DNA from 4 places in the Streptomyces sp. NPDC058257 genome. Region 1 is predicted to be linked to each of the others. Evidence: riboswitches for the same ligand, from Rfam matches in the RefSeq annotation. Region 1 holds a riboswitch; each other region holds the start of a gene.
What was found. Region 1 has a riboswitch for thiamine pyrophosphate ahead of thiC (phosphomethylpyrimidine synthase ThiC). Riboswitches for the same ligand answer to the same signal wherever they lie in the genome.

Region 1 (4,206 bases):
GGCCGGGGTTCAGCAGCCCGAGCGGCGGTCAGACGACGGGATCCCGCCCGAGCTTCTCGAGCCCGGACTACTCAAGCCCGGACTTCGGCGGGCCGGATCACAAGCCGGAGTAGTGCATAACGCTGCTTCGGGCGGACGCGATCTCCGCCCGCCCGAAGCACGGCGTGTACGGCAGCACCGCAGCACCGCAGCACCGCAGCACCGCAGCACCGCTGTACCGCAGCACCGCTGCTCAGTCGGCGATCGGCAGATACACGCGGTTTCCGGCTGCCGCGAACTCCTTGGACTTCTGCTCCATGCCCTCCTCGATCTCATCCCGCGTGCCGCCGTGCTCACGCCGGATGTCGTGCGAGATCTTCATGCTGCAGAACTTCGGCCCGCACATCGAGCAGAAGTGCGCCGTCTTCGCGGGCTCCGCGGGCAGCGTCTCGTCGTGGAACTCCCGTGCCGTGACGGGGTCGAGGGCCAGGTTGAACTGGTCCTCCCAGCGGAACTCGAAACGCGCGTCCGAGAGAGCGTCGTCCCAGTCCTGTGCGCCCGGGTGCCCCTTGGCGAGGTCCGCCGCGTGGGCCGCGATCTTGTAGGTGATCACGCCGGTCTTCACGTCGTCGCGGTTGGGCAGGCCCAGGTGCTCCTTGGGCGTGACGTAGCAGAGCATCGCCGTGCCCCACCAGCCGATCATCGCGGCGCCGATGCCGGAGGTGATGTGGTCGTACGCGGGTGCGATGTCGGTGGTCAGCGGGCCGAGCGTGTAGAACGGCGCCTCCTCGCAGATCTCCTGCTGAAGGTCGATGTTCTCCTTGATCTTGTGCATCGGGACGTGGCCCGGGCCCTCGATCATGGTCTGTACGCTATGACGCTTGGCGATCGTGTTGAGTTCCCCGAGCGTGCGCAACTCGGCGAACTGCGCCTCGTCGTTGGCGTCCGCGATCGAGCCGGGGCGCAGACCGTCGCCGAGCGAGTACGTCACGTCGTACGACGCGAGGATCTCGCAGAGCTCCTCGAAGTTCTCGTAGAGAAAGCTCTCCTTGTGGTGCGCGAGACACCAGGCCGCCATGATCGAGCCGCCGCGCGAGACGATGCCGGTCTTGCGATTGGCGGTCAGCGGGACGTACGGAAGGCGCACGCCCGCGTGCACCGTCATGTAGTCCACGCCCTGTTCGGCCTGCTCGATGACCGTGTCCTTGTAGATCTCCCAGGTCAGCGCCTCGGCCTGGCCATCGACCTTCTCCAGGGCCTGGTAGAGCGGCACGGTGCCGATGGGGACGGGGGAGTTGCGCAGGACCCACTCGCGGGTGGTGTGGATGTTGCGCCCGGTGGACAGGTCCATGACCGTGTCGGCGCCCCACTTGGTCGCCCAGGTCATCTTGTCCACCTCCTCCTCGATGGAGGAGGTGACCGCGGAGTTGCCGATGTTGGCGTTGACCTTCACCAGGAACTTCTTGCCGATGATCATCGGCTCGATCTCCGGGTGGTTGACGTTGGCGGGGATGACCGCGCGGCCCGCGGCGACCTCCGCGCGCACGACCTCGGGGTCGAGGTTCTCGCGGATCCCGATGAACTCCATCTCGGGCGTGATCTCGCCCCGGCGGGCGTACGCGAGCTGCGTCACCGCCTGTCCTTCGCGGCCCCGGCGCGGCTGGCGGGGGCGGCCGGGGAAGACCGCGTCGAGGTTCTTCAGGCCGCCGCGCGGCGAGGTGTGCTTGATGCCGTCGTCCTCGGGGCGTGGCGGGCGGCCCGTGTACTCCGCGGTGTCGCCGCGAGCGATGATCCAGTTCTCGCGCAGCGGCGCGAGGCCCCTGCGGACGTCGGTGTCGATGGACTCGTCGGTGTACGGCCCCGAAGTGTCGTACAGGGTCACGGCCTTGCCGTTGGTGAGGTGCACCTGGCGGACCGGCACCCGCAGGTCTGGGCGTGAGCCCTCGACATACGCCTTGTGCCAGCCGATGGACTTCCCGGCCTCGTCGCTCTGGTTCTGCGTCGAGGCAGGCGTGCGTGCGTCCGATGTGGTCATGAGACCTACTCCCTACGCCGGCATTACCCGGTAACAGGTTCGGCGGTCGACGCAGCGAATCCCGTACGGCTCGTGCACTTTTCGTGCCGCTTCGTACGGAGGTCAGCGCCCTCTCAGCCCGGTGCTCCGAGCTCCCGCGATTGCAAAGGTGGCTCCACGCTAGCGCCCTGTCGGGCGCGCTGAACAGAGGGCCTCCTCCGTTCTTGCGATGATCGGGCAGTGACCACCACAGAGCCGCCGTCCCAGCCGCCCGCCCCGAACGTGCCGCCGGACCCGCATGGGCACTCCCACAGCCACGGTCCTGCCGCGCCCGTCTCCAAGCATCTGCGCAAGGTCATCGCCGCCGTGCTGATTCCTTTCGCCACGGCGGTCGTCGTGGGGCTGGCGGTGTTCTGGCCCGGTGGCGCGCCGTCCCATGAGCGCACCGGAGTCGGCTTCGACCGTCAGACCCAGTCGGGCGAGGTCGCGAAGCTTCAGGAGCTGCCCTGCAAGGACGTGAACGCCTCGCAGACCCCGCCCAACGGCGACACCTCCACCGCCGAGGGGCAGTCCGCTGAGTCCCGCGCGAAGGGCGTCTGCAAGAAGGCGACGATCGAGGTGACCAGCGGCAAGGACAGGGGCCGCACCTTCACCGAGATCGTCCAGCCGGACTCACCGCGGCAGTTGCGCCAGGACCAGAAGGTGGTGGTCGCCTATGAGCCCACGGCCCCCGAGGCGCTGCAGTACTCGGTCACCGATGTGAACCGGAAGTTCCCCATGGCGCTGCTCGCCGGGATCTTCGCGCTCGCCGTCGTCGTGGTGGGACGGTTGCGCGGCCTCATGGCCCTCGTCGCACTGGCGTTGAGCTTCCTGGTCCTGACGTTCTTCATCCTGCCCGCGATCCTGCAGGGCTCGAATCCGCTGGTCGTGGCGGTGATCGGGGCCAGCGCCATCATGCTGATCGCGCTCTATCTGTGCCACGGCCTCACGGCGCGTACCTCGGTGGCGGTCCTCGGCACGCTGATCTCTCTGCTCCTCATCGGGCTCCTCGGCTCGCTCTTCATCGGCTGGGCGTCGCTGAGCGGCAACACGGACGACAACACCGGCCTGATCCATGGCCTGTACCCGTCCATCGACATGAGCGGTCTGCTCCTGGCCGGCGTCATCATCGGCTCGCTCGGCGTGCTCGACGATGTGACGGTGACGCAGACGTCCGCGGTCTGGGAACTGCACCAGGCCAACCCCACGATGGGCTGGCGCGGTCTGTACGGCGCGGCCATCCGCATCGGCCGCGATCACATCGCCTCGGTCGTCAACACCCTGGTACTGGCCTACGCGGGCGCCGCGCTGCCCCTGCTGCTGCTCTTCTCGATCGCGCAGAGCAGCGTGGGCACAGTGGCCAACAGCGAACTGGTGGCCGAGGAGATCGTGCGCACCCTGGTCGGTTCGATCGGCCTGGTCGCCTCGGTGCCGGTGACGACCGCGCTCGCGGCCCTGGTGGTCTCGGCCGACCGGTCGACCCCCGCGGGCGGGGCGGGGAGCACGGCGCACCCGGGCACCGCGGGCCGACCGGGAAGCGGGGCCACCCCGGCCGCCAAGCAGCCTCGCGGCGGAAAGGGCCGACGCCGCAAGGCCTGAGCCGCGATGCCTTGAGCCGCCGATATCCTGCGCCGCCGTTACTCTGCACCGCCGATGCCAAGAAATGCACCAAAATGCCGTGCGGATTCGCTCATCGGTTCGCGAGGTCAGCCCGCGCTCTGCTCCTCGGCGAGGATCCGGTCCAGCGCTTCGTCCAGGTGGGTCTCGAAGTCGGCGAGTGCCCGCTCCTGCCCCAGTGGCACCAGCTTGTCCGTGCGGTCCAGGAAGGCGAGCAGCGGCGGGATACCCACCCGGAACAGCGCCTGGTCCGCACCGACCTGAAGCCTGATGAGCACCTCGTCGAGCAGCTCGGAATCGGTGGGCTCGATGTGCACATCACCTTCGCCGCACGCCTCACCCACCCCGTCGACCAGCAACTCACGCCCGAAGGCCCAGGTCACTGGGGCGTCACCGGGAAGGTGGAAGGTCAGCCGGACGGCGTAGGGATCGCCGGTCTCGTAACGCAGCTCCACCGGGATGCGAAACGACAGCTCCTCGGAAACGAGGAAGCTCATCATGACCTCTGCCTGGACCGACTCTCGCATCGCCCGCCTACCCCGTCGCTAAAGCTCGAC
Region 2 (4,206 bases), on a different contig from region 1:
GTCCAGGTTGCCCGCGTCGATACCGCCGATGGCGAACCACGGGCGGTCCGTGCCGAGTGAGGCCGTGTACCGGACCAGGTCGAGGCCGGGGGCGTGCCGGCCGGGCTTGGTCGGGGTCGGCCAGCAGGGTCCCGTGCAGAAGTAGTCCACGCCGTCCTGGGTCGCCGCCGCGGCGGCCTCGGCGTCGGCGTGCGTGGAACGGCCGATGAGAACGTCGTCGCCCAGAACGCGGCGGGCCGCGGGCACGGGCAGGTCGCCCTGGCCCAGGTGCAGGACGTCGGCGCCGATGGCGTGCGCGACGTCCGCGCGGTCGTTCACCGCGAGGAGCTTGCCGTGCCGGCGGGCGGCGTCGGCGAAGACCTGGAGGTGTTCGAGCTCCTCGGCCGCCTCCATGCCCTTGTCCCGCAGCTGCACGATGTCGACACCGCCGCCGAGGACGGCGTCGAGGAACTCCGGGAGGTCGCCCTGGCGCTTGCGGGCGTCCACGCAGAGGTAGAGGCGGGCGTCGGCGAGCTGCTCGCGGGCAGGCTTGGTGGCCATGAAGAGGTCCCCCCGGTCGTCGGTGGCCTACGGGCCGCGTGCCCCGGGTCTCCGGGGGACACGCGGCCCGTACGCGACGGTTTTCCGTGTCGGTCGGTCAGACGGCGAGCGCCTGGGCGCGACGCTTCACCTCCGTGCCGCGATTCTCACTCAGGGCCTGCGCGGGGGTGCCGGGCAGGGTCGGGTCGGGAGTGAAGAGCCACTCCAGCATCTCTTCGTCGGAGAAGCCGTCGTCCCGCAGGAGCGTCAAGGTGCCGGTGAGGCCCTTGACGATCTTGTCGCCGTCGATGAAGGCGGCAGGCACCGCGAGCGCGCGGTTCTCACCACGGCGTACGGCGATCAGCTGGCCCTCCTTGACCAGCTGGCGCACACGCGTCACCTCGACGTCGAGCATTTCTGCGATGTCGGGGAGGTGCAGCCACTCGGGGACGAGAGCATCAGTCTTTGCGTCAATCTCGGTCACGGGGACAAGCGTATCTCCGGCCACCGACAGCGGCCGGGCGGCGGGGCACCCGGCTACGGCAGCACTGCCTTCTTCAGCGGTACCGCGGGGTCCGACGCCAGCTCCGGGGAGAGCCGGGCAGCCGCCTCGATCAGCTTGCGGCCCTGCGCGAGGTCCCGCGGGCGGCCCACCGCGAGGACGGCCACCAGGGCGCCCCGACGGAGCCAGCACACGGTCCAGGCCGCACCCGACGGGTCACCGCGCCACACCAGCTCGTCGGCCGACGCGTGGTGCCCCGCGAACTGGACGAAGCGGCCGAACTGCTCGGACCAGAAGTACGGGACGGGGTCGTACGCCGAAGGGGTCTCGCCGATGATGTTCGCGGCCACCGTGCGCGGGCCCTGGAGGGCGTTGTCCCAGTGGTGGACGAGAAGCCGCTCGCCATACCTTCCCGAAGGGAAGGAGGAGCAGTCGCCGACCGCGTACACATCGGGTTCCGACGTCCGCAGGTGATCGTCGGCGACGATCTCCCGGTGGGCGCCCAGGGTGATGCCGGAGTCCGCGAGCCAGCCGGTGGCGGGGCGCGCGCCGATGCCGACGACGACCGCGTCCGCGGGCAGCCGGGTGCCGTCGGCGAGGAGGACGCTGCCGGGCTCGACGCGGTCCACGCGCGCGTGGGTGCGCAGTTCGGCCCCGGAGTCGGCGTACCAGGACGTCATCGGCGCCGCGACAGCCGCGGGCAGGGCCCCGGCGAGCGGTCGCTCGGCGGCTTCGACGACGGTGACGGAGCAGCCCGCGTCGCGCGCCGCGGTCGCGAACTCGGCGCCGATCCAGCCCGCGCCGATGACCACGACACGGTGCTGTTCGGCGAGCACGGGCCGCAGCCGCTCGGCGTCGTCGAGGGTGCGCAGCAGGTGGACTCCGGGGACTTGGGCAGTGCCGGGCAGCAGGATCGGCTCGGCGCCGGTGGCGATGACCAGGGTGTCGTAGGGCGCCGGGCCCGACGCGGTGTCCAGTTCGCGGTCCGCCGGGCGCACGCCCGTGACCTCGTGGCCCAGGCTCAGCTCGATGCCGAGCGCCTCGAAGTCGATGTCGAAGGCGGAGCCCTCCGCCTTGCCGAGCAGCACGGCCTTGGACAGCGGCGGCCTGTCGTACGGCCGGTGGGGTTCCGCGCCGATCAGGGTGACCGCACCGGCGAACCCCTGCTCGCGCAGGGCGACGGCGGTCTGCACCCCGGCCATCCCCGCGCCCACGATGACGACGTGCCGCTTGTCCTGCCTCTGGCGCTCGCTCACCCGATCACTCTAGGGCGGCGGGTGACGCACCCCGCAGAGCGCTACGAGGAGATCTATGACACACCGTCACGGCGCATACCCGGACAGCTCCCCTACTGCCCACGGAGACCAGGGACTAGGGTGGCGGATGCAGAGCACTCGCGGGAGCCCGGACGTACCGGGCTGAGAGGGAGGCTGGGACGGCCTCCGACCGTACGAACCTGATCCGGGTCATGCCGGCGAAGGGAGGGGCTGGACGCCCATGCATCCACATACATCACCCCACGAGACGACCGATGTCGTCGTCATCGGGGGCGGCATCATCGGCCTGGTCACGGCCTGGCGGGCGGCGCAGCGCGGCCTGTCCACCGCGGTCGTGGACCCCGAACCGGGCGGCGGCGCGGCGCAGGTCGCCGCGGGCATGCTGGCCGCCGTCACCGAGCTGCACTACGGCGAGCAGACGCTGCTCGGGCTGAATCTGGCCTCCGCGCGGCGCTATCCGGAGTTCGCGGCGGAGTTGGCGGAGGCGAGCGGCCGCGATGTCGGCTACCGCGCGTGCGGCACGCTCGCCGTCGCCCTCGACTCCGACGACCGCGCCCACCTGCGTGAGCTGCACGCACTCCAGGAGCGGTCGGGGCTCACGTCGGAGTGGCTGAGCGGGCGGGAGTGCCGCCGCCTCGAACCGATGCTCGCACCGGGGGTCCGCGGCGGCCTTCGCGTCGACGGCGACCATCAGATCGACCCGCGCAGGCTCGCCGCGGCACTGCTCGTGGCCTGCGAGCGGGCGGGCGTGATCTTCCACCGTGCGTGGGCGGAGCGCCTCACGGTCGCAGGCGACCGGGCCACCGGTGTCGTCCTCGCCGACGGCACCGCCCTGGAGGCCGGGCAGACCGTGCTCGCCGCGGGCAGCCTCAGCGGGCGGCTCGCAGGTGTCCCGGAGGGCGTGCTGCCGCCCGTGCGTCCCGTGAAGGGGCAGGTCCTGCGGCTCACGGTGCCGGAGCGGTACGCGCCGTTCCTGAGCCGTACCGTGCGCGCCGTCGTGCGCGGCAGCCACGTCTACCTGGTGCCGCGCGAGAACGGCGAGCTCGTCGTCGGCGCTACCAGCGAGGAGCTCGGCTGGGACACGACGGTCACCGCGGGCGGCGTGTACGAGCTGCTCCGGGACGCCCACGAGCTCGTACCTGGCATCACGGAACTGCCGCTGACCGAGACCCGCGCGGGCCTGCGCCCCGGCTCGCCCGACAACGCGCCGCTGCTCGGCCCGACCGCGCTCCCCGGCCTCCAGCTGGCCACAGGGCACTACCGCAACGGCGTGCTTCTGACCCCCGTCACCGGCGAGGTCCTCGCGCACGCCCTGACCACCGGTGAACTGCCCGACGAGGCGCGGGGGTTCACCCCGCTGCGCTTCGTCGGCGCCTCCCTCACGCAGCGCTTCATGGAGCAGCCCGCATGACTCTCTCAGCCGTTACAGCCGTATCCGTCAACGGAGAAGCACGCGACGTGGCCGCGGGCACCACGCTCGAAGCGCTCGTCGCCACGCTCACCAGAGCTCCGTCCGGGATCGCCGCCGCGCTCAACGAAACCGTCGTCCCGCGCGCGCGGTGGTCCACCACCCCCCTCACCGACGGGGACCGCGTCGAGGTCCTCACCGCCGTCCAAGGAGGCTGAACCGGCATGGCAGACGACCCCTTCGTCATCGGCGGGCTCACTCTTTCCTCACGCCTGATCATGGGTACGGGCGGTGCGCCGAGCCTGGACATCCTCGAACGCTCCCTCGTCGCCTCCGGAACGGAGCTGACGACGGTCGCGATGCGCCGCCTCGACCCCGGTGTGCAGGGCTCGGTGCTCTCCGTCCTCGACCGGCTCGGCATCCGTGTCCTGCCGAACACGGCGGGCTGCTTCACCGCGGGCGAGGCCGTCCTGACCGCCCGGCTCGCGCGGGAGGCGCTC
Region 3 (4,206 bases), on a different contig from region 1:
ACGCCCCGAGGACGGCCGCCGCCTCGCGCAGACGTCCGTCCACCGCGCGCAGGACGGGAAGCATGGTGCGTACGACGAAGGGCACGCCCACCAGAGCCTGCGCGAGCGGCACCAGGATCCACGTGGAGCGCAGGTCGAGCGGCGGCTTGTCCAGCGTGATCAGGAACCCGAAGCCCACCGTCACCGCGGAGACCCCGAGCGGCAGCATCAGGAGCGCGTCGAAACCGCGCACCAGCCGACCGGCCTTCCGGGTGAGCGCCGCCGCCGCGAGCCCGCCGATCACCAGGGCGATGGCGGTGGCGGCGAGCGCGTACTGGAGCGAATTCCAGACGGCCTCGATCGGCGGTACGAGGAAGGCCCCGCCCTCCGCCGATGTCAGCTCCTTGTAGTAGGTGAAGCCGTAGCCGTCGGGGCCGCTCAGCGACCGCTCGATCAGCACGCCGAGCGGCAGCAGTACCAGCACGGCGATCGTGACCATGACCCCGGCGAGCAGCGTCCACTGCCCTGGGCCGCGTGGCCGCCGCGCGACCGTGGAGGCGTCGACCAGCTTCAGCGCGGTCTCCCGCCTGCGCACCGTCCACGCGTGCACGGCGAGGATCAGGCCGACCGCCGCGAACTGCACGATCGTCAGGACGGCGGCCGTCGACAGGTCGAGGAGCTGGGCGGTCTGCCGGTAGATCTCGACTTCGAGGGTCGAGTACGCGGGTCCGCCGAGGATCTGCACGACGCCGAAGGAGGTGAACGTGAACAGGAAGACCATGAGGGACGCCGCGGCGACCGCGGGCCCGAGCGCGGGGAGCGTCACCGTCCGCCACGCCATCCACCGCGAGGCGCCGAGCATCCGCGCGGCCTCCTCCTGACGCGGGTCGAGCTGCGACCAGAGACCGCCCACGGTCCGTACGACGACGGCGTAATTGAAGAAGACGTGCGCGAGCAGAATGGCCCACACGGTCGTGTCGAGCCGCACGCCCCACATCTCGTCGAGCAGACCGCCCCGGCCGAGCAGCGCGAGGAACGCGGTCCCGACGACGACCGTCGGCAGCACGAACGGCACGGTGACGATCGCCCGCAGAACCTGCTTGCCCCTGAACTCGAAGCGCGCGAAGACGTACGCGCCGGGGAGCGCGATGAGCAGCGTGAGCGCGGTCGACGCGAGCGCCTGCCAGGTGGTGAACCACAGCACGTGCCGCACGTCGGACTGCCCGATGACCTCGACGATCCGTCCGAACTGCCACTCCCCGCCGACCTTCAGGCCACGCGCGACGATCGCGGCGACCGGATAGGCGAAGAAGAGCGCGAAGAACGCGACGGGCACGGCCATCAGACCGAGCCGAGCCGCGCCCCCGCGTCCGGCCCTCTTGCGGGCCGGGCTCTTTACTTCAGTACGAGCGAGGTCCACGACTTGACCCACTGCTCGCGGTTGTCGGCGATCTTCTTCGGGTCCATGGTCTCCGGATCGTCGACCTTGACCCCGTGTTTGACGAACAGCTCGGGCAGCTCGGCGTTCTTCCGCACCGGATTCACGAACATGTTCAACGGCATGTCGCCCTGGAACTTGTCACTGATCAGGAAGTCGAGCAGCGCCTTGCCGCCCTTCTCGTTCTTGGCGTTGCTGAGCAGGCCCGCGTACTCGACCTGCCGGAAGCAGGTGCCGGTCGCGACGCCGGTCGGCGCCTGCTTGGGCTGCGGCTTCGCGTAGAGCACCTCGACGGGCGGCGACGAGGCGTACGAGACGACGAGCGGCCGGTCGCCCTTCGCCTTCTTGCCCCCGGCGGACCCGGAGAACTCCTCGTTGTAGGCCTGCTCCCAGCCGTCGACGACCTTGACGCCGTTGGCCTTGAGCTTCTTCCAGTAGCTTTCCCAGCCGTGTTCCCCGTCGCCGTACTCGGCGGCCGTCCCCAGCAGGAAACCGAGACCGGGAGACGAGGTCGCGGCGTTCTCGGTCACGAGCAGGTTCTTGTACGCGGGCTTGGCCAGGTCGGCGAAGGACTTCGGCGGCGCGAGCTTCTTGTCGGCGAAGTACTTCTTGTCGTAGTTGACGCAGATGTCACCGCTGTCGACGGGCGTGACGCGATGCTTGCCCTGATCGACACGGAACTGCGAGGCGACCTGCCCCGACCCCTTGGCCTCGTAGGACTGGAAGAGGTCATTGTCGAGGGCGCGCGAGAGCAGGGTGTTGTCGACGCCGAAGAAGACGTCCCCTTGCGGGTTGTCCTTCGAGAGAATCGCCTTGTTCACGGCGGCACCCGCGTCGCCGTCCTTGAGGACGTTGACCTTGTAGCCGGAGCTCTTCTCGAACGCCTTCAGTACGTCCTTGGAGACATTGAAGGAGTCGTGGCTGACCAGCGTGACGCTCTTGGAATCGGCGGCCTCGTCGCCGCTGCCGGACGAGCTGCCGCACGCGGAGAGCGCGACGAGCGAGAGGCCGACCGCGACAGCGGTGACCGTGACCTTCTTGGTGGAGCTCACTTTGGTGGTGCTCACGTTGGTGGTGCTCACGTTGGTGGTGCTCACTGAATTGATTCCTCCTGGAGTGACCAGGAAGAGACGCGGCCCTGCCCACAGCCTTGAAGAGGCTGCGGGCAGGGCGCAACAGCTTGAGTGATGTCCGAACTTCCTACCCGGAATGACCCGGGCAAGGTTCAGAGGGTCTGCGGCCAACCTGTTCTTGGTGCCGCACTCTCAGCGCTGTGGCGCTCCCCTGTCGGAATATGAAGATGTGTTCCGGCTATGAAGTTGTGTTCCGGCCAGACTAACGCGCGGCAGGCTAGCGCTCGGACGCGGCGAGCTGACCGCAGGCCCCGTCGATCTCCTGGCCCCGGGTGTCACGCACCGTGACGGGCACTCCATGAGCGGCGATGGCGTCCACGAAGGCCTTCTCGTCCTCCGGCCGCGACGCGGTCCACTTCGAACCCGGCGTCGGGTTCAGCGGGATCAGGTTCACGTGGACGGGCTTGTTCTTGAGCAGCCGCCCGAGACGGTCACCACGCCAGGCCTGGTCGTTGATGTCGCGGATCAGCGCGTACTCGATGGACAGGCGGCGCCCCGACTTGGCGGCGTACTCCCACCCGGACTCCAGCACCTCGCGCACGTTCCACCGCGTGTTGACGGGGACGAGGGTGTCGCGCAGCTCGTCGTCGGGCGCGTGCAGCGAGATGGCGAGGCGGCACTTGAAGCCCTCGTCGGCGAACCGGTGGATGGCGGGCACCAGGCCGACCGTCGACACGGTGATCCCACGCTGCGAGAGGCCGACGCCGTCGGGCTCGGGATCCGTGAGCCTACGAATGGCACCGGTCACGCGGTTGTAGTTGGCGAGCGGCTCGCCCATCCCCATGAACACGATGTTGGAGAGCCGGGCGGGCCCGCCGGGAATCTCCCCGTCCCGCAGCGCCCGCATCCCGTCGACGATCTGGTGCACGATCTCGGCGGTCGACAGATTCCGGTCGAGGCCGGCCTGCCCCGTCGCACAGAACGGACAGTTCATCCCGCATCCGGCCTGCGACGAGATGCACATCGTCACGCGGTCCGGATAGCGCATGAGCACGGACTCGACGAGCGTCCCGTCGAAGAGGCGCCACAGCGTCTTGCGGGTGGTGTCGTCGTCACAGCTGATGTGCCGGACCACGGACATCAGCTCGGGAAGCAACGCCTCTTGCAGCTTCTGGCGCGAACCGGCGGGGATGTCGGTCCACTGCTCCGGGTCGTGCGCGTACCGCGCGAAGTAGTGCTGCGAGAGCTGCTTGGCGCGAAACGGTTTCTCGCCGACGGCTGCGACGGCTTCCTTGCGCTCGGCGGGCGTGAGGTCGGCGAGATGCCGCGGCGGCTTCTTGGCTCCGCGGGGCGCGACGAAGGTGAGTTCTCCGGGTACAGGCATGGTTCTTCCAGTGTCGCAGACGGAGGGGGCCCGGCCAGGTCACCGGCTATGGGTGGTGGTCGTTGTTGGTCGTCACTGGTGGGTGTGGGCCGCCCTTTGACGGCCCACAGACGGCCCGGCGGTTTCCGGGCTGACCTGCGAGAAGAAAGCCATGCGCCCTGTCCGAACCTCGTGCCGCCACGGCCCTCAGACGTGCGTCGAGAGCTGGGCCCGCAATGCTGCACGCCGCGACGTAAGCGCCTCAACGCAGGTCAGGGGGCACTCGCTAGATGGCACCTCGCGGCAGCGATCAAGCGCACAACTCACTAGCGCAGACATTCGAACACGCGGCC
Region 4 (4,206 bases), on a different contig from region 1:
CGCTCGCGGTGTCCTTCGCGATCTCCACGGCCACCTTCAACGCGACGTACAAGCAGCAGGCCGAAGTCGACGCGCGGCTCACCAACGGCGCCGACGTCACCGTCACCGAACCGCCCGGAGCACAGACGCCACCCAGCGCGGCCGCCTCCCTCAAGGTCTCCGGCGTACGTCATGTCGAGCCGCTCCAGCACCGGTTCGCCTACGTCGGCTCCGACCTCCAGGACCTCTACGGCGTACGCCCTGACACGGTCGCCTCGGCCACCTCCCTTCAGGACGCCTACTTCTCCGGAGGCAGCGCGGGCACCCTCATGCGCAAGCTCGCGAAGCAGCCCGACGCACTGCTGGTCAGCGCGGAGACCGTCACCGACTTCCAGCTCTCTCCCGGTGACAGGGTCAACCTGCGCATCCAGGACGCTCGCACGAAGGCGCTGCGCACGGTGCCCTTCCACTACGTGGGCGTCGCCAAGGAGTTCCCGACCGCGCCGAAGGACAGCTTCTTCGTCGCCAACTCCTCCTACGTGGCCCGGGCCACCGGCAGTGACGCGGTCGGCTCGTTCCTGGTGGACACCGGCGGCGCCCACCAGAAGCAGATCGCCGCGCGCCTGCGGGCGCAGCTCGGCACCAGTGCCACTGTCACCGACCTCACGCAGACCCGCGGCACCGTCGGCACCAGCCTGACCTCCATCGACCTGGCGGGCCTCACCCGTATCGAGCTGGCCTTCGCGGTGCTCCTGGCCGCCGGAGCCGGTGGCCTTGTCCTCGCGCTCGGCCTCGCCGAACGCCGCCGCACGTTCGCCATCGCCACCGTGCTCGGCGCGACACGACGGCAGTTGCGCGGGATGGTCCTGACCGAGGCGATCCTGCTGACCGCGGGCGGCCTGGCCGGTGGCACGCTCATCGGCTGGGCCCTCTCCGAGATGCTCGTCAAGGTTCTGACGGGCGTATTCGACCCGCCGCCCGCCGCCCTCGCCGTCCCGGGCGCCTATCTGGCTCTCACCGTGTTCGCCGCGACCGCGGCCGTACTGGCCGCCGCGCTGAACGGAGTGCGACGCGCCGCTCGACCCGCCGTCGAGGAACTCCGGGATCTGTGAACGCCCCGCCCGGCTCTACGCTGCCCAGCATGCGAACGCCCGCCACACCGGACCGCAGCCGCTATAGCGTCCTCGTCGTCGAGGACGACGACACCATCGGCCGCCATCTCGAAACGGGGCTGCGCAGCAACGGATACACCCCGACGTGGAGCCGGACCGGCGCTGCCGCCTTCACCGAGTCCGCGCAGACCCTGTACGACGTGCTGCTCCTGGACCTCGGCCTGCCCGACATGGACGGCCTCGACATCGCCCGCACTCTGCGAGCCCGCTGCCCCGACCTGCTGATCATCATCCTCACCGCCCGTACGGACGACATCGACGTCATCGCCGGACTCGATGCCGGAGCCGACGACTACCTCGTCAAACCCTTCAGCCTGACGGTTCTGCTGGCCCGGCTCCGCGCCCACCTGCGCCGCCGTACGATCGCCTCCCCGGCACAGGAGCCGATCTCGCTCGGCGACCTGATCGTCGACGTCACCGCGCGCCGGTGCATCCTCCACGACCGAGAAGTCCCGCTCAGGCCCAAGGAGTTCGAGCTGCTCGCCATGCTCGCCCGGCACATGGGAGAGGCAGTGTCCCGCGAGGTGCTGATGGCCGAGGTCTGGGACGAGAACTGGTTCGGCTCCACCAAGACCCTCGACGTCACGATGGCCGCCTTGCGCCGCCGCCTCTCCGACGCGGCCGGTGCGTCCCCGCTCCCCGCGGCGCTACCGCGAATCTCCACCCTGCGCGGACACGGCTACCGCCTTGAGCCCCACGCCGCGCCTCCCGCCTGAGTCCAGCAGCGGCGGTCTGGCCATCGCCCGGAGTCGCCCAGAGAGCCATCCGGGCGATGGTCAGGCCGCCCCGACAGATCCGTGTCGTTTCGTGAGGTACCCGAGTGCGAACTCCCGTTCCTGAAGGAGGTACATTGCGTAGCGACCACCGCGGGAGCTCGGGAGTAGCCGGGCTGAGAGGGCGGACGGGACTTGCTCCCCTTTCCGCCGACCGCATGAACCTGGACCGGGTAATGCCGGCGTAGGAAGGGTGTTGACGATGGATACTGCCTCCGTACCTGCCCAGCACGGCACTGCTGTTTCCCGTGATGCCGTGGCGGATGTGATCGCGTCCCTGCGGACCTCCGCACCCCTTGTGCACTGCCTGACCAACGTCGTGGTGTCGCAGTTCACCGCGAACGTGCTGCTCGCGGCGGGGGCTGCCCCCGCGATGGTGCACAGCGCGGAGGAGGCCGGAACGCTGGCCCGGGCGGCCGGGGGTGTCCTGGTCAACCTGGGAACGGTGACCTCCGTGACGGCGGCGGCGATGCGCGTCGCGGTCACAGAAGCGGCCGGGGCCGGGCGGCCGTGGGTGCTCGACCCGGTGGCGGTCGGCCCGCTGCCCTGGCGCACCGAGCTCGCCCGCGAACTCCTTGAGAGCGCACCCCCAGCGGTCGTTCGCGGTAATGCTTCCGAGATCCTGGCACTGGACGGCGGCACGGGCGGGCACGGCGTGGACAGCACTGACGCCCCCGAGGCGGCGCTGGCCGCGGCCGACGCGCTGGCCCGGCGCTACGGCTGCGCGGTCGCGGTGAGCGGTCCGCAGGACGTTCTCACGGACGGGACGAGAGTGGTGCGCCTGGCCAACGGGCACCCGCTGCTGGCTCTGGTGACGGGAACGGGCTGCTCACTCGGCGCCCTGGTGGCCGCCTGCACAGCCGTCACCGGCGACGCGCTGCTTGCCGCCACTGCCGCGACCGGCCTGCTCACCGTGGCCGCGGAGGACGCCGCCACCTGCTCCGCGGGGCCCGGCACGTTCGCGGTCGCCCTGATCGACGCGCTGTACGAGCTCAGCCCTGAGCGTCTCGCCGAGGCTCTCAACCTGCGCTGAGCATGCGCGTACCGCGGGGTCCTGCGTGAGCGGTGGCCCGGACGCCACCCGCTGCACAGGCCCCCGCCCGCCCTGGGGCGGCGCCCCCAACACCGAGTCCGGCTGTCCTGTCCCCCGCTCTCGCCCCTGTGACCAACTCAAGGTCCCCGCACTTCAGGGCCTGACTTTGCCCGTACCTCCCGATGCGTTTCCCACGGCTTTCCCCGGCCGGGAGACCCCCAAGGAGCAACCCATGCGACCTCCTCTCGATCTGTCCCTGTATCTCGTGACCGACACCAGGCTCTGCGGCCACCGCGGTGTCGCCGCCACCGTTGCAGCGGCCGTCAAGGGCGGCGTCACCGCCGTCCAGTTGCGAGATCCGGACGCGGACGCCCGCACGCTGTTCTCGCTCGGCCGGGCGATCCAGGCCGAACTCGCGGACACCGGCGTCCCCTTGATCGTCAACGACCGCCTGGACGTGGCGGTCTGGTTGGACGCGGACGGCGTCCACCTCGGGCAGCGGGACGTCTCCCCCGCGACCGCCCGGCGCCAGCTCGGTCCCCATGCGTACGTCGGCCTGTCCGTCAGCCGCCCCGAGCAGCTGGCGCACGTGCCGGACACCGTCGACCACCTCGGTGTCGGTCCGGTGTTCCCGCAGTCCACCAAGCCAGACGCGGACGCCCCGCTCGGTGTGCGCGGCCTGGCCCGGATCGTCCGGGAGAGCCCGCTGCCCTGCGTGGCCATCGGCGGGATCGGCGTGACCGAGGCCGCCGCGGTCATGGGAAGTGGCGCGGCCGGGATCGCTGTCGTCAGCGCGGTCTGCGGACAGCCCGACCCCGAGACCGCGGCCCGTTCCCTCGTTCGCACTCTGCGACAGGAGATCCCCGCGTGACCAGCCCGCCCATCGCCCTCAGCATCGCCGCCAGCGACCCCTCCGGCGGCGCCGGGATCCAGGCCGACTTGAAGGCGTTCTCCGCCAACGGCGCCTACGGAACAGCGGTTCTGACCGCTCTGACCGCACAGAACACCCAGGGCGTCACCGGCATCCATGCCGTCCCCCCGGCGTTCGTCACCGAGCAGCTCGACACTCTGTTCGCCGACGTCCCGGTGGACGCCGTCAAGATCGGAATGCTGGCCGATGCCGCCATCGCCGCAGCCGTCGCGGACGCCCTGGAGCGGCACCGCCCCCGGTGCGTCGTCCTCGACCCCGTCATGGTCTCGACCAGCGGCCACCGCCTTCTCGAGGCCGATGCGGTGACGGTGTTGCGCG

Region 2: it holds a riboswitch for thiamine pyrophosphate, as region 1 does, so the genes downstream of both, thiO (glycine oxidase ThiO) here and thiC (phosphomethylpyrimidine synthase ThiC) in region 1, are expected to answer to the same signal.
Region 3: it holds a riboswitch for thiamine pyrophosphate, as region 1 does, so the genes downstream of both, ACFVXC_RS25175 (thiamine ABC transporter substrate binding subunit) here and thiC (phosphomethylpyrimidine synthase ThiC) in region 1, are expected to answer to the same signal.
Region 4: it holds a riboswitch for thiamine pyrophosphate, as region 1 does, so the genes downstream of both, thiM (hydroxyethylthiazole kinase) here and thiC (phosphomethylpyrimidine synthase ThiC) in region 1, are expected to answer to the same signal.

What each region holds. Positions count from the first base shown of each region.
Region 1 is NZ_JBHVXJ010000002.1:674,358-678,563, reverse strand. It holds gene ACFVXC_RS08525 (hypothetical protein) at 1-113, shown strand, start outside; gene thiC (phosphomethylpyrimidine synthase ThiC) at 233-2,014, opposite strand; TPP riboswitch at 2,007-2,162, opposite strand; gene ACFVXC_RS08515 (YibE/F family protein) at 2,234-3,631, shown strand; gene ACFVXC_RS08510 (SsgA family sporulation/cell division regulator) at 3,739-4,176, opposite strand.
Region 2 is NZ_JBHVXJ010000012.1:221,743-225,948, reverse strand. It holds gene thiE (thiamine phosphate synthase) at 1-540, opposite strand, end outside; gene ACFVXC_RS27310 (Rv2175c family DNA-binding protein) at 638-1,003, opposite strand; gene ACFVXC_RS27305 (NAD(P)/FAD-dependent oxidoreductase) at 1,057-2,223, opposite strand; TPP riboswitch at 2,408-2,521, shown strand; gene thiO (glycine oxidase ThiO) at 2,519-3,709, shown strand; gene thiS (sulfur carrier protein ThiS) at 3,706-3,924, shown strand; gene ACFVXC_RS27290 (thiazole synthase) at 3,931-4,206, shown strand, end outside.
Region 3 is NZ_JBHVXJ010000011.1:85,308-89,513, forward strand. It holds gene ACFVXC_RS25170 (ABC transporter permease) at 1-1,399, opposite strand, end outside; gene ACFVXC_RS25175 (thiamine ABC transporter substrate binding subunit) at 1,375-2,469, opposite strand; TPP riboswitch at 2,597-2,713, opposite strand; gene rlmN (23S rRNA (adenine(2503)-C(2))-methyltransferase RlmN) at 2,768-3,874, opposite strand.
Region 4 is NZ_JBHVXJ010000006.1:283,497-287,702, reverse strand. It holds gene ACFVXC_RS18020 (FtsX-like permease family protein) at 1-1,091, shown strand, start outside; gene ACFVXC_RS18015 (response regulator transcription factor) at 1,121-1,867, shown strand; TPP riboswitch at 2,008-2,133, shown strand; gene thiM (hydroxyethylthiazole kinase) at 2,181-2,957, shown strand; gene thiE (thiamine phosphate synthase) at 3,190-3,828, shown strand; gene thiD (bifunctional hydroxymethylpyrimidine kinase/phosphomethylpyrimidine kinase) at 3,825-4,206, shown strand, end outside.